DNA from 2 places in the Priestia sp. FSL H7-0729 genome. Region 1 is predicted to be linked to the other one. Evidence: riboswitches for the same ligand, from Rfam matches in the RefSeq annotation. Region 1 holds a riboswitch; the other holds the start of a gene.
The links. Region 1 has a riboswitch for cyclic di-AMP ahead of MHH93_RS27100 (C40 family peptidase). Riboswitches for the same ligand answer to the same signal wherever they lie in the genome.

Region 1 (7,794 bases):
TGTATCTGAATGAAATCTATTATGGACATGGTGCATACGGAATCGAAGCAGCTTCACGAATGTATTTTGGCAAATCAGCCAAACAGCTGGATCTCGCAGAGAGCGCTATGCTGGCAGGAATCCCAAAAGGACCAACCTACTATTCACCCTATAACCATATGAAAAACGCCAAAGACCGACAGAAGATTGTGCTGAATGCTATGGCTGATATCGGCAAGATCACCCAGACCGAAGCGGATAAAGCTTATGAAAAAATGCTAACATTCAAACCCGAAAGTGAACGTAAAACGGTGGAAAGTGCCCCGTATTTCCGCGACTATATCCGTAATCTGGCCATCAAAGAACTGGGAATCAGTGAAGCGATGCTGGATCATGGGGGATTGAATATCTACACCACCCTGGATCTGCGTGTACAAAAAGCAGCTGAAGACGCCATAGCGAAGGGTATGGATGCCAAAAGTGAGCTGGAGACAGCTCTGGTGTCCATCGACCCTCGGACAGGCTACATTAAAGCCATGGTGGGCGGCAAGAATTACCGCACCAATCAGATTAACCATGTACTGGCGACAACACGCCAGCCAGGTTCGGCGTTTAAACCCATTATGTATCTGGCAGCCCTGGAGTCCAAGCAGCTTACCAGTGCATCCATATTTAACAGTGAACCTACCCTATTCCACTACGACAATGACCGCAAAACTTATAAACCCGGCAATTTCGGAGACAAGTATCTGGGTGAAATTGATCTTAGGCAGGCGATCGCCGCTTCAGACAATATCTATGCGGTGAACACCATTATGCAGATCGGTCCTGAGCAAGTTGTAAGTATGGCGAAAAACCTCGGCATTACAAGCAACCTGAGCGCCGTGCCCTCTCTTGCACTGGGAACTTCACCTGTAAGCCCGCTGGAGATGGCGTCAGCCTTTTCCGTCATTGCTGCTGGTGGACAACGGACACCACCTGTGGCCATTCTGCAAGTGACAGATGCAGCAGGACGTGTACTCTATGAATCGCCTCAAACCAAGGCTGAGACCGTGGTGGAACCTGCGGCGGCTTATGTACTAACTCGTTTGATGGAAAGTGTGTTCGAAAATGGGGGAACGGGTAACCGGGTATCTAAGGCGATCAAACGTCCGGTAGCCGGAAAGACAGGGACGACCAATACGGATGCCTGGCTCGTTGGATTCACACCAGAGCTCTCTACCGCCGTATGGGTTGGGTACGACCAAGGCAAAGCCATCTCAACTTCCGATGGCCGCCGGGCTGCACCGATCTTTGCCCAGTTCACAGAGCAAGCACTTGCGAGTGTACCACCCAAAATTTTCACCGTGCCTGATCATGTCGTAAGTGTCTATATCGACCCGGAATCCGGCAAGCTGGCCGGCAACGGTTGTGAAGAGAAACGTCTGGAAGTTTTTATTGATGGCACTGAACCGACAGAGGTATGCCATGGGACAACGAATGATTCGGATTCTGGTGAAGATGAGAAAGCCCGTCAGGTACAGAATCAGCAAGGCATACAGGAAGAAAAACATTCCTGGTGGGGTGATTTCAAACGTTGGTGGGTAGAATGACGCAAATGCGCAATGACTTAAATGCGTCACCTTATGACCACTACATCTACTGGGCATTTGGAAATTCACTGCGGATGAAAACTCATAATTATTCAGATCGATGAATATGGTTAGTGCACAAGCAAAAGACCCCAAACCGAACTTTCCGGTCAAGGGGCCTTTTTTTTTGCTTTTAAACGGTGTTGAACGATCTGCCTTAGGCGAGTGCTTCTTTCAATTCATCTGGAGAAGCGTTCCACCATTCTTCATTATGTGAGATCAGCAACTTCTTGAGTGCAGCCCGATCTTCCGGCCCCAGCTCATCCAGCATGAAACGGCGCTTCATGGCGTAATCCATGCGATTCACATGTTCAGCCAGCAGTTTCCATCCGCGTCTCGCTTCTGTATCGATCCACATCTCACATGCCGTTGCTCCACCATACAGTTGCCCCTCTTCCGTGCGATCTACAGCTACCCACACCAGCCATACCTGGCGTCCGTTGGGTACATCTTCGCGATTCGTCGAGAACTTGATATTGCGCTCCACTTTACTCTTCGCATGCATCGCACCAATATCAATTTTGGCTTCGCCATTATCAATAATGACCGGAGAAAGGTTATTCAGATCAATGGAGCCTGCACCGAAGCCTTTATGCTTGCTCTTTGCACTAACGATATTCAAGGCAATCTGTTTTTTGCCGTTTTGCTCGTTTTGGTCCATGTTTATAGCCTCCAAGGGTTGATACAAATATTTTAACTAATAATTGGCCCATTGCAAACATATACATGCTGTAGATGCTTGTCAACGGGAGGTATTTATCGATGATTCCACGACGCGCCAAGAGCTGGCTCACCGCATCCCTGGCCCTGTGTGTGCTGGCCGGAGGGATATGGATCACTCTGGGTTATACTCACTCAACTCATTCCGAATTGCCAACACTTGCCCCGGAATCGGGCAAGCCTAAGGCAAAAGCCCCAACGCCAGCACCTCCAGAAAGTGTACAGACCCCCACTGCCGAAGTGTACAGCAACCGTGTTGTGGAATATCACATGGATGTAAAACTGGTCGAAGGGAACGTACTGGAAGGAACTCAGACGATTACCTGGACACACCCAGGTAAAAAAACCGTCAACGAGCTTTACTTTCATATGTATCCCAACGCCTTCTCTTCTGCTGACACCACCTTTATGAAGGAATCCGGTGGAAAACTTCGGGGTGATATCATGCCTACCAATGGTTATGGCTCGATGAACATTACCGAAATGAAAACGGAGGACGGGCTCTCTCTGCTGCACCGGATGCAGTATGTGCAACCAGATGACGGAAACATCAAGGACACCACACTCATTAAAGTCCGCTTACCCAAACCCGTCAAAGGCGGGGAAAGCATTACAATCCATACCCGATTTGTGGTGAATCTGCCGAAAATTTTCGCCCGGATGGGAACTGCTGATGATTTTGTCATGGCAGGTCAATGGTTCCCCAAAATAAGTGCATATGAACCTGTGGGCAGACGCGGACGGACAACAGAAGGCTGGAATCTGCATCAATACCATGGCAATTCAGAGTTTTACGCCGACTTCGGTATATATAGTGTGCGTATTCGGGTGCCTGAAACATACAAAGTTGCTGCTACCGGATTTCCGACACAACAAGCCGTGGTGAAGAACGGAGAAAAGGTTTATCAATTCTATGCCGATGATGTGCATGATTTCGCCTGGGCAGCTTCACCGGATTTTGTCTACGCCGAGGAACCCTTTTCTGCACCCAATGTGCCCGGTGTACGAATCAAGTTATATCTGGACCCTGCTCATCAGGATTTGAAAGAACGTTATTTCTACGCCGCTAAAGCCGCACTAGCCAATTATAGCAAATGGTTTGGCCCATATCCTTACGCTACCTTATCCATCGTTGTTCCACCCAAATCGGGGAACGGTGCTGGAGGTATGGAATACCCTACGCTGGTTACAGCCTTTGGAGCCGATGATACCACTCCAGGTTATGACCTGGAACGTACCGTAGTCCACGAGATCGGACACCAATATTTCTACGGTATGGTTGCCAGCAACGAATTCGAGGAAGCCTGGCTGGATGAGGGGTTCACCTCTTATGCAGAAGACAAACTGATGGAGCAGGAATACGGATTGATTCCGAATCTGCCGGTACAATCAGGCCTGATTACGTCTCCTTCGTCTTTAACCCAAGAATCCTGGAAGTTCGATTCACAGAATGAGTATGCAGCCAATGTCTACACACGTGGCAAGCTTGTATTGCTTGGTATTGAACATCAAGTCGGCACAAAAAAGATGGAACGCATTCTCTCTACCTATGTGAAGAAGTACCGTTTCAAACATCCCACTTCGGCTGATTTCCAGAACGTTGTGGAACAAGTGACACGCACTTCCTGGTCTGAATATTTTGATCATTACGTCTACGGTGACGGGATGGCTGACTTTGCTGTAGAAAAGATTCGTGTTACGCCCATACAGAAAGACGGTCAAACATGGTACGAGTCATCCGTAACAATCGCCAAAAAAGGTAGTGATTACAACGCCGTTCCTGTTCGAATTGCTTTTGAAGACGGACATACCCTCACCAAGCAATGGGATGGCAAAGAAGATCGCATTACTTATAAATTAACTCACACATCACCCGTATCCTGGGCCATGACCGATCCACTGTACACGATCGTGCTGGAGAACCGCCATATGAACAATTTCCTGAAATCCGGACTGGATGAGCAGACGAAATCCCGCTGGAGCATAAGTGTAACCAAACTAATAGAAGCCATATTCGGAGGTCTGTCATGGTGAGGTGGAAACGGTGAAAGCGAAAATACGTGAAGGCTGGTTTCTCGTCCGTCAGCATATGTTCATTGCGGCACTCTTATTTCTTTATCAACTCATATGGGGATATTTCTTCTATCGAATGGTACAATCGGCAGTCATCCCACTCCTCCTGCGCTATCCAGATCCTGATGCCGGGGAGCTGAGTACACTTTTGTTCAAAATGGAAAGCCAACTTAACTTGTCTACCCATCCGGAGGTTCATCGTTATCTATGGATTCTCGGGGGCATGCTGCTGGTTCGCATGTTGATTAGCCCCCTGATTCAGGCCGGACTGCTCTACTCACTTCAGCACTTTAATTCTACAGAAGAGCGCATCCCATTCGTCCGCGGAATCAGAAACCTGTGGAAACCGATGATGCTGCTCCACACCATACGTACATTATTGATACTTCTGCCCGCCTACTGGCTCATACCTAAGCTCTACTCGATCCTCATGGACGGATTTCATTCCCTTCAATTACTTGTACCTGGCATACCTTATGTTGCTGCCTGGATTGTATATGGTTGGATCATCCACCATGCCCTGCTCTACATGCAGTTCGGTGTTTCGGCACCAGAAGGAGAAGGTGGGGCTCACGGTACTCTCAAGGCACTCTGGATTGCACTGCGTCATCTCTTCGCCGTAATCGGCATTGCACTCCTGTTGGGCGGAGTTCATCTACTCGTCTTCGGGGCATTCACTTCAGCCTCATGGTTAGTAACGGGGCTTACCGGACTTATACTACAACAGACGTATCCACTAGCCAGATGTCTATTGAGTCTGTGGAAAATATGCAGCCATTTCCGATTATGGCAGTCCAAAATAGCCAAAGGTGAGAGCAGATAGTTTAAAAATTGTTACCATCACATGTTAAACTTATGGCCTGATATGTACTTATAAATAGGCAAACCTCAACCTTTCCCCGTCAAAGGTCGAGGTTTTTTTTGCTAATTTTGTTGCTAAACGTTGCCAAAGCCGTACTCCTCTGTTACAATAATCGCAGTGAGTTTTTAGTAACAACTTTGTAATCTTTACATTCATATTTGTAACTACTTAAAATTAAATCGTCATTTCTTGATTTCGCAGGTGCATAACTAGCATAGCCAAATTCCTGGCACCTGGGAAGCGGGGGAACCAGTTATGGGTGAATTGATCTTGCTACAGAGGGATCATAGGGGACCTTCAACCGAATCCTTAAGCTAACCTCGCAGGCGTTGGAAGGGGAATATCTCTTGTTCAAGAAGAAATTAACCGCAGCTGTACTTAGCATCACATTCGCATTATCGCTTGGTGCAGGTAGCGCATTCGCAGATTCAAAAATGGACGCAGTAATTGATTCAGCAATGGGAACTACATACAAAAGTGGGGGAACAACGCTTAACGGCTTTGACTGCTCCGGATTTACACGATATGTATTCGACAAATTGGGTATTGATCTGGCACGCCAATCGAGTTCCCAATTCGACATGGGCGATTCTGTATCCCGCATGGAAATGAGAGCTGGCGATCTGGTATTCTTTAATACAACAGGTAAAGGCGTATCACATGTAGGAATCTTTGTAGGGGATGGAAAGTTCGCACACTCCTCTTCTTCCAAAGGCGTGACGATCAGTGCATTGAGTGAAAATTATTGGGCCAATCGTTATGTTGGCGCTAAACGGATTATGAGCACGGACGCGTATGAATCACTGGCCCTTGACTAGGGACAAGCTGAGCAACATGATGCTGTAACCATTAACCATACTGGAACGAAGCAAGAAGCATAACAGAACCGCCCGGTACATTCTCCGCAGGAATGTATCCGGCGGTTTTTTTGTGCTTCCATCCTGATTCATGTGGCAAGTTACACTCGGGGTATATCTTGCCACATCAACAGGTTCATTTTTCGTTCATTCGTCCGTGCCCTTATGATGTTTTTACCCATCCTGTTATAATATAAACGAAATTACCGGAACTTTTGTTTCATATTTTTTCTGGTAAGGCAGACTTGCTAAATGAATATCTCTTTTGTAGAGTGGACAAAGAGTTCTGTTTCAAGGAAAGGAGCATACAGGTGTATGAAGGAAGCCCCTTTGATGTTTCACGTTGTACCCATGCAAGAAGAACATGCGGAGCTCATCTGCAGTTGGCAGTATGATCCGCCTTACAATATCTACAGCTGGCTCCTTTGGGAGCAGATGAAAGCGCTGGAAGTGGAATTCGGAGATGCACAGCTGCGGCAGGAGCAATATGCGATCGTTCTGGATCAGAATGATCGTGTAAGTGGATTTGCTCAATACTTTCCGCTTCAAGGGGTAACCCGGATTGGTCTCGGCATGCATCCAGAGCTGTGTGGTCAGGGTCAAGGGACAGCTTTTGTTACGGCCATTGTACAAGAAGCTATTCGCCGAAATCCCACGAATGAGATTGATCTTGAAGTGCTTACTTGGAACACTCGTGCCATTCAAGTCTATCTGAAGAGTGGATTTGTCACCCAGGATACATATGAACGACAGACCCCAAGCGGCTTGAAGCCCTTTCACTGTATGGTTTATGAAGGGCCTCGTGATTAAAACCCATTGCAAAGCAACCAAATTTGCGCCTTGTTATGTGATTAGTTCAAAAATTTCCCACAAAATGCTATGATGTCAGTACAGGTTCCGTTATAATGATATGGATAGTTTCAGGTTAGATGATCTTTCATTCTGGAGGGGACATAAGGGATGCACAAATGGATCATGAGCGGAGTATTTTTTGCAGCATGCGCTTTAGCTATTGTTTTAATGTTTACGCTTCCAGGGAAAGAAGAAGTGGCTGAAGAAGCCAAGCCAACCATGCCGGAAGTCACATTGGATGCCGGACAGGCTGAAGCACTGGTCAAAGCGAATTGTATCTCCTGTCACGGGGATCAGCTTCAGGGTGGCGTAGGACCTGCTCTGGCCAACATCGGCAGCCAGGATGATCTGGAGAAGATCTACTCTACGATTGTCAAAGGTAAAGGTGGTATGCCTTCCTTCAAGGGCAAACTGCAGGATGAAGAGATTGCCAATATCGCCATGTGGCTTTCAGAGAAGAAATAATCTCTGCACGCGCATAACAAAGAGGCCCTTAATCCCCTTTTGGGAAAATAAGAGCCTCTTTGTTATGCCATTGATTAGGCCTCTGCTGCATGCTCAGCCAGAAAGGCCTCCACTTCACGTGCAGACGGCATCCCGGACTGGGCGCCGAGCTTCGTCACGGATAACGCGGCCGCACCCATGGCGAAGCCTACGGCCGCGTCCAACGTCTCACCGCGCGCGAGGGCTACCGCCAGCGCGCCGTTGAAGCAATCGCCAGCGCCGGTCGTATCGACGGCGCTTACGGCGTAGCCGGGCGCACGGCATGCGCCGGCACGCCCTGCCTGTACGCGGCCACCAGGCGCCGCAGCGTATACAG
Region 2 (7,794 bases), on a different contig from region 1:
TTTCTATGGTTACACACTGCATCCTGAAGAATTTATGCCATTCTTTGATATTTTTGTACTTCCTTCACGGGCGGAAGCCTTTGGTTCCGTCTTCGCTGAAGCAGCGCTGAGTTGTCTTGCCCTTGTGGGTACGGATGTAGGTGGTATACCGGAACAGATCGAGAACGGTAGCAATGGGTTGCTTGTACCGGCAGAAGATCCTTCTGCATTGGCTGAAGCGCTTGGAAAGGTGATGCTGGACCCGGCTTATCGTTATGAACTTGCCCGTTCAGCGTGTGAAAAAGCCAAGACACATTACTCGCTCGGCAGATCAGTCAATGAGTTGAAAAAGATGTATCTGCAGTTTCCTAGCAAAGCCTAAAACGTAGAGCAAAAAGCCGCTGTGCTAAACAGCGGCTTTTTGTCATGTTTAAGGAAACAGTGCCCGCGATGACTTGTGGATATGAAACAACCGGATGCTCATATTCATGAAAAAGCACATCACCGTTTATATATTGTTGCGTCCACGAAAGGCGCCCCAGCGATTCAGTACCAATTTGGCAGCCCAGATCAGTGCCATACTTCCGAAGATCGGGTAAAGGATGGATAGCAGCGAACTGAATCCAAACTGACTAAGTGAGTAACAGAGCAGCATAATGGTTAATGTAATGAGACGGGGATGGACACGTATATGTTGTCTAAGTTGCAAGGTCATTCCATAGATATCGGCTACAAAGGTACTGAATATTTCCATGAAAATAAGGGATACATATACAGATTGCACTGCCCATCCAAGTTGGAAGGCAATACTGCCCATCGGGATTTCGAATTGGATGATGCCCGGCATCTGTGCTGACATTGCAAAATGAGCTGCCATGAGCATGAAACCTACCCCAATTCCACCGAGTACGCCGCCCCACTTCAGTACATTCCGACTGCGAATCTGGTTCCCAACAGGCACCAGAACAGCCTGGGCTAATACCAGATTGAATGAAGTATACAGCAGTGGAGACAGCCACACTTGCATAGGGTTTGAGTCTGTGGTCAGTGTGATGAATCGGGAAGCACCTGGATGATGGATGGTACTGGTGATCATAAGCAGAGATAATAGGAGCATCATGGGAACAACGATGCTATTCATTTGAAGGATGGCTTGAATGCCCCGACCGAGAAGCAGATATGTGCCTACAAGTGTGACGATCAGACCGGTCTGATAATGCAAACCCAGATGTTCGACAAAAACGGAACCTGCTCCGGCAAGCATGACACTGTTCACGCCAATGAGAATGAGAAGGGTCACCCACGTGATCCATTTGCCCGCCTTGTGGCCGAATAGATGTTTGTTCAGATCTTCATAAGAGCGGGACCCGGTATCGTGAGCAATCAGCATCATTTTGGTACCTAACCAGACAAAGAGCATGGTGGATAAGCCTATGGTGACGGTGGCCCATTTGCCATACTGGGTAAAAAACTGCAAAATTTCCTGGCCTGTAGCGAAGCCGGCTCCGACAACCGTTCCGATGTATGTAAATGCGATCTGCAGCACCCGAAATGCCTGTTTCATGTGTTTCCCCTCTCAGGCCCCTGTTTAGTTTGGACATGCGGGTACCATGGTACAAGGTATGCTTGACCCACGAAAGTCATGACAATCGATAATGAGCTATGGCTTGAAATACGTCCCAAGGACAGTGCCGAGGCAATTTCGCTTGAACTTATAGATAGATATATGATACTTTTACCTCATAGGATAGGCTTGGGAGGTCAAATCATGGAATTATTGAAACAACGAATTTTACAAGAGGGTGTAGTCATCTCGGATCAAGTATTGAAGCTGGATGGTCTGCTGAACCATCAGATTGATCCTGCATTAACAATGGAGATGGGACGTGAGTTCGCTGCCCGTTTTCGTGAAAGTGGAGTGACTCGGGTGATCACGGTGGAATCCTCAGGGATTCCGGTTGCGTTTGCCGCAGCGTATGAACTTGGGGTGCCACTTGTATTCGCCCGTCGCAAAAAAACACTTCTGGCTGATCCTGATGCTTACTGTGAACGTGTTCCTTCCTTTACCAAAGGAATTGTAACGGACATTATGGTATCACGCGAGTTCATTCATGAGAATGACCGTATTTTGTTCATTGATGATATTATTGCCAATGGAGATGCCGCTCGTGGCGTCATCAAAATAATTGAGCGTTCCGGTGCGGAACTCGTCGGATTCGGCGTTGTGGTCGAGAAAAGTTTCCAGGCAGGTGCACGCACGATTCGTGAACAGGGGATTCCGGTGGAAGCCTTGGTACGCATTCGTTCTCTGAACGATGGAACGGTACAATTTGACGATAACGAAATGTGACATTTTAAAGGAATAGGGCCTATTTTTTGAACTATGCCTTTGCATGACCGCGGATTTCATTTATAATGGGGTTATGTTAGGGAGAGGAGGCAACACCATGGGGAACCAACCGGCAACAGAACAATTTTTTAATGATAAGCTGGCGGAATCGAAAGTTCATTTTGAACGTGCCCTGGATTGTAAACATACGGAATTCGATGACCTTTATCCCTATATGATTGAACATCCTCAATTTTTCTGGTACAAACGCTACGTTGCCTGGTCAGAATTACTGACGATTGTAGGCTTATGCGAAGAGTTGTCCTTCTCTTGGAAAGAACAATTTACACCGCATCAAGTGGAGTACCTTGAAGAACGTGTGATGTCCGCCAAAGTGCTTGATTTTTGGTTCGAGAAGAACGACAGCAAAGAGCACGCGCAGCGGTAACTTTCAGTCGGGACATAATTTCGAATGACATGACAGTCCAATACAGTCACGTGAGACCTAAATGACTTTTCATTTAGGTCTCTTTTTGTAAATAAATTTGGAATATAGGAGCCATGCGCATGATTAGTGATACACAATTGGATGCCCTGCGTCTGTCAGGTGAGAAAGTCAGAGTAGTACGGGACGAGCTGGAATCGAACGATGTAACCGGGATTGTTGTTGCCTGGGATGGGGAGCAGGTACTTATCCGTCGTCAGAATCGACGTGTCGTCAAGTTGGATCGTGGTTACCGATATCAGTTATTCAGCGAACCGCGCCAGAGCCCACTTGGTGAGTAACAACTAGTACCAGGGCAGAACCGTGAGCGTTTAAATGTTTGGAATTACCATGATTACTTGGCATAATTGTCTCGCTCGGGAGAGAAGATAGGTACAGTGAGGAAGATCTGTAACTATAGCCGAGAGGGTGTGCTACAAGCCATGACATTGATGAATGATAAAGTTCATGCCTACAAAGATCAGATTGGAGCATTAAGCGATGTGCTGCCAGGTGTGGTCAAGTCGTATCATGAGTTTACGGGAGAATGTTTTCAACCTGGTGTGATTGATGCCAAGACAAAACAGCTGATTGCGCTCGGCATTGGATTGTTCGCCAACAATGAGGTATGTACCTTCTACCATGTAGAAGAAGCCCGTGCCAAGGGCGCTACAGATCAGGAGATTATGGAGACCGTTGCTGTGGCCGGAGCTGTAGGCGGCGGACATGCCTTGTCTCAGGGCGCGATGCGAGTGCAGAAGGCGCTGCATTAAGTGCAGATGGGGTAGTCAAAGACTGTTCTCATAAAAGGGAAGACAAACAAAAAGAGGAGGTTCCGAATTGATCCGGAACCTCCTCTTTCTTTATCCTGCCTACATTTTACCCAACATTTTATCATACATAAACTGTCCAGTTACCCGACGTGCTGTCACGTAGCGGTCATTGAAGTATGGATTCGATAACTTCGTGATGCTTACACCTTTACTGCTGGAGGCGTGAGCAAACTGTCCGCCGCCGATATAAACACCTGTATGTGAAATGCCTTTGCCTGTTGTGTTAAAGAACACCAGATCACCTGTCCGAACATTGCTCTTGGCTACCGGAGTACCTGCTTTGGCTTGCTGTTGCGAAGTGCGTGGCAATTCAATGCTGTATTTGTTGAAAATATATCTCATAAACCCGGAACAATCGAAGCCGGCCAGAGTCGTGCCACCCCACTTGTAAGGTATACCTGTCATGTTGTTCACTACGGAGTTAATACTGCTTGCCTCTGTGCTTGTTGCCCCGGATGTAAATAGTACAGCCGCTCCAAAAATGGAGATAATCAGTTTTTTCAAAATCAATGTTCTCCCTTCGATGCCTACGGAGTTAGCTAAGGGTTCGGTAGAAGGTTCCCTATATTTCCTATGTATAAGAATAATTCACCCAAAATGGTTCCCCCGTTTTCAAATCTGAAACTCGGCAAATGAATAATTAAGTTTTTGTAACTATTTGAAACTATATTGCATAAATGCGTAATTGTCAAACCCATTTAAAACCCTTCTTAGTGCCCCAATGTTATCGGAATTACAGTTTTTTTAGGCAAGAAGGGATTAAGTTTGGGTATCATTCATGACAAAAACGTCATTATTGATTCGTTTAAGACGAATTTGGATAAATAAATAGGTTTGTCATGAGTTGAAAGAACTATTCCGTTATGTAGAATTAAAGAGATTATATTGATTAAGTTGCATATATTGACAAAAATATATTTTTTGCATATTATCTCATTATCCACACCACATATTGGATGAAAATAGATTTTATTGGTTTATACATTCAAATGAAGGAGGTGTAGGGACTGGCTTATAGGTAAGGTAGAACTTTGGGTTTTATTAAAATGAACATGGGAGAGTGTTACATTTGAAAGCGAAGAAAATAGTTACTTTTGTCCTGGCATGCACCATGGTGTTCTCAACAGTTGGAATGGCAGTTTTCCCTGTAGCGACGGTATCTGCTGCAGATGCATCGGGAACCACAGCGAGTATTTCTGATATTTTGAAGAACCAGCTGCCGGATGGAGGTTGGAGAAAAGATTATAAACAAACAAGCGGAGAGTGGGCGAAGTCCACGATAGACAACAAGGCTACATACTCAGAAATTAGAAGATTGGCGAAAGAATTTAAGAAGACGAATGATCCGCGTTACTCCGCAGCTGCAATCAAAGGAATTAACTTTTTGATCAATATGCAGTATTCGAACGGCGGATGGCCGCAAGTCTATCAAAGCTCCGGATATCACAAACATATCACTTACAATGACGATGCCATGATTAATGTGATGATCATGCTCGATGAAGTAGCATCACGCAAAGGTGATTTCTCGTTTATCGACAGTACACTTGCCAATCGCAGTAAAAATTCAGTTGCCAAAGGTGTGGAGGCGATTCTGAATACACAAGTCGTTTCAGGCGGCAAGTTGACAGCGTGGGGACAACAACATGATTCCAGTTCCCTTAAACCGGCGAGCGCAAGAATCTACGAAGTACCATCGTTGACAGCTGGAGAGAGTGTAACGATTGTTAAATTCCTGAAAACGAGACCTGCCAACGCCAAAATTACCGCATCCATTAAAGGAGCGGAGGAATGGTTTAACAAGGTGAAAATTACGGGTTACAAGTATGAAAGAGCCAATGGAGATAGCAAAATTATCGCTGACTCCAAAGCGGCACCGATTTGGGCACGCTTCTATGAGATCGGAACGGATAAACCAATCTTTATTGGTCGTGACGGGGTAGTTAAATACAAATTAAGTGAGATTGATAAAGAAAGAAGAGGCGGTTACGCATGGTATGGTAACTGGCCTTCCAAGCTGTAATTTGTAGTATCCGTTGCATTCGCTTTAATGAACTTATAACAATGAGCATTTAAAGGTAAAGCCCGAATCGACATGGACGTCTGGTTCGGGCTTTCATGTTATTATTTTCAGTATTGACATGATAGATTCTGCATGATATATTATTTCTTGTCGCTGAGATTGGTCAGTGAGATACAATATGCGGTCGTGGCGGAATTGGCAGACGCGCACGGTTCAGGTCCGTGTGGGCTAACCCCCCGTGGAGGTTCGAGTCCTCTCGACCGCATCTAATAAAAAGACTCCTTAAGCTAACGCTTAAGGAGTCTTTTTTGTTTGCTTTTTTTGATATTATCTTTTTAGTCTGACGGACCTTTATTGTGCTGCGGTAATATTAATGCTGTCAATATTCGGTCCTTCGGTTCCCGTGGTTACAACTTTCAAGGTATTGGTTCCCGTGTTCATGGGGACCTGTATTGTTTTTTCAACCCAAGTGGACCAGCTTCCTGTTGCCGGAAAGGACTCGTTGCTGATGACTTTGGCTCCGTTAACAAAAATGTCAAGGTTACGGGTTCCGCTTTCCAGCGCATAACGAATCTTTACGTTTTTGGTACCTGTAATCGTATTGTTAATGGCGTTCCATTGAATGGCTGAACCAGTCGTTGCATTGAAGTTGACATACCCGGAGCCAGTGTAACCAGGGTAGATCGTTTCAATGGTAGCATCCGTAAGAGTTGTTCCGGTCTCGGCTTCATAAGTAGTGCCACTACCTGTATTTCCGCCGTTATTCCCGCCAGTAATGTTGGCAACAAACGTTGTTACGCTCTGAGCCGGGAGCTGTGCCGTGAAGGCCCCATTGGATACGTTAAGCGAGGCCGCACTTGCCAGGTTGCGACTGCTGTCCGTAACCCATGAGGACACCGTGGAGGCATTACCATTTTGCAGAACGAATTTTTGGCTTGTGGCCGAAGTTCCACGGTTAATTGCTACGACAACGACCTTGTTATCCCCTTTGTAGGCAGAAACAAATGTGTTCGTATCCGGGTTTTTGGTTGCATCCACTCTGAGATAGCCAGGACGTACAAATTTGGAGAAATGGGCCATATTATACCCGCGTTTGCTTATGGTACCGTCTTCTTTCATCGGACCATACTGTCTGCGGATGTACCACCACACATAGGCTTGGAAATCACCTTCTACCATGGCATTGTGCATGTGATAGGAAACTTCTAGTGCTTCAGGCCAGCGGTCTGCTGAATTGTTGTCACTGTTTGGAACATACACCTCAGTCATCCACAGTTCTTTGCCAGCTCCTTTTTGCTTAAAGAGAGGGTAGGCAAAATTCGAAATCTGGGTTCCGTACGTATGTGCTCCCAGAATGTCCATGTTGGCAAGGGCCTGCGGATCATTCAGGATTGGGTCAGATATGTTCTTTAAGTACTGGAAGGATTCAGGTGCCATGACTTTGGTACCTTGAATGGAACCAGCATTTTCTTTCATGAATCGAAGGATCTCTTGTGGAGTCCACCAGGTCCAGTCATGAGCATAATCCGGTTCATTTTGTACCGAAATGGCATAGAGATCTACACCGTTATTTTTCATGTAGGATACAAAGTCGTTCAGATGTTGCGCATATGCGGCATACTTGTCGTATTTCAGACGTTTGGCATTTGTATCCCCGTTACGGTTGAATGTTTCAACCATACTGCTCGGAGGATTCCAAGGGGATGCGAATACGATAGCCCCCTTTTCAATAGCCCGTTTGGCTGTGGCAACTTCACGATACCAGTTATTAGAATCTGGATCGACGTAGATCCTGAGAATTGAAAAGCCTAACTGATTCTGGTCGTTACCGAAAGCAGTTTCACGCTGAGCGGGCGTCAGATCACCAATCCAGGCAGGAAGGTTAATACCCCCAAAACCCTTGATCAGTTGTTTTTCCGAGGACAAATTAATGTTGGCATCACTTGCCGCCGAAACTTGTGTAGGACTTAACATGAGGGGCAGAGCTGTTAAGCAGGCCAATAAAACATTGATCGTTTTTTTGAATTTGAATTTCATTACTGTCATCCTCCTCGATAATGGTAAATGGTTACATAGAGAAACCGCGACCAGGGTAACAAATAAGAAGAATTGATAGTCTGCATTTATTTTATGTAAACCCTTTCAA

Region 2: it holds a riboswitch for cyclic di-AMP, as region 1 does, so the genes downstream of both, MHH93_RS18620 (C40 family peptidase) here and MHH93_RS27100 (C40 family peptidase) in region 1, are expected to answer to the same signal.

What each region holds. Positions count from the first base shown of each region.
Region 1 is NZ_JBBOTQ010000023.1:16,955-24,748, reverse strand. Features, by position in the region: gene MHH93_RS27120 (transglycosylase domain-containing protein) at 1-1,571, shown strand, start outside; gene MHH93_RS27115 (YwhD family protein) at 1,768-2,271, opposite strand; gene MHH93_RS27110 (M1 family metallopeptidase) at 2,373-4,364, shown strand; gene MHH93_RS27105 (hypothetical protein) at 4,375-5,226, shown strand; cyclic di-AMP (ydaO/yuaA leader) riboswitch at 5,472-5,609, shown strand; gene MHH93_RS27100 (C40 family peptidase) at 5,613-6,083, shown strand; gene MHH93_RS27095 (GNAT family N-acetyltransferase) at 6,438-6,932, shown strand; gene MHH93_RS27090 (c-type cytochrome) at 7,083-7,439, shown strand; gene rbsK (ribokinase) at 7,514-7,794, opposite strand, start outside.
Region 2 is NZ_JBBOTQ010000008.1:134,896-142,689, reverse strand. Features, by position in the region: gene MHH93_RS18650 (glycosyltransferase family 4 protein) at 1-361, shown strand, start outside; gene MHH93_RS18645 (YkvI family membrane protein) at 488-1,543, opposite strand; gene MHH93_RS18640 (xanthine phosphoribosyltransferase) at 1,748-2,329, shown strand; gene MHH93_RS18635 (hypothetical protein) at 2,427-2,756, shown strand; gene MHH93_RS18630 (hypothetical protein) at 2,876-3,094, shown strand; gene MHH93_RS18625 (carboxymuconolactone decarboxylase family protein) at 3,236-3,565, shown strand; gene MHH93_RS18620 (C40 family peptidase) at 3,665-4,129, opposite strand; cyclic di-AMP (ydaO/yuaA leader) riboswitch at 4,135-4,266, opposite strand; gene pelA (pectate lyase) at 4,695-5,648, shown strand; tRNA gene MHH93_RS18610 (tRNA-Leu) at 5,829-5,913, shown strand; gene xynC (glucuronoarabinoxylan endo-1,4-beta-xylanase XynC) at 6,000-7,685, opposite strand.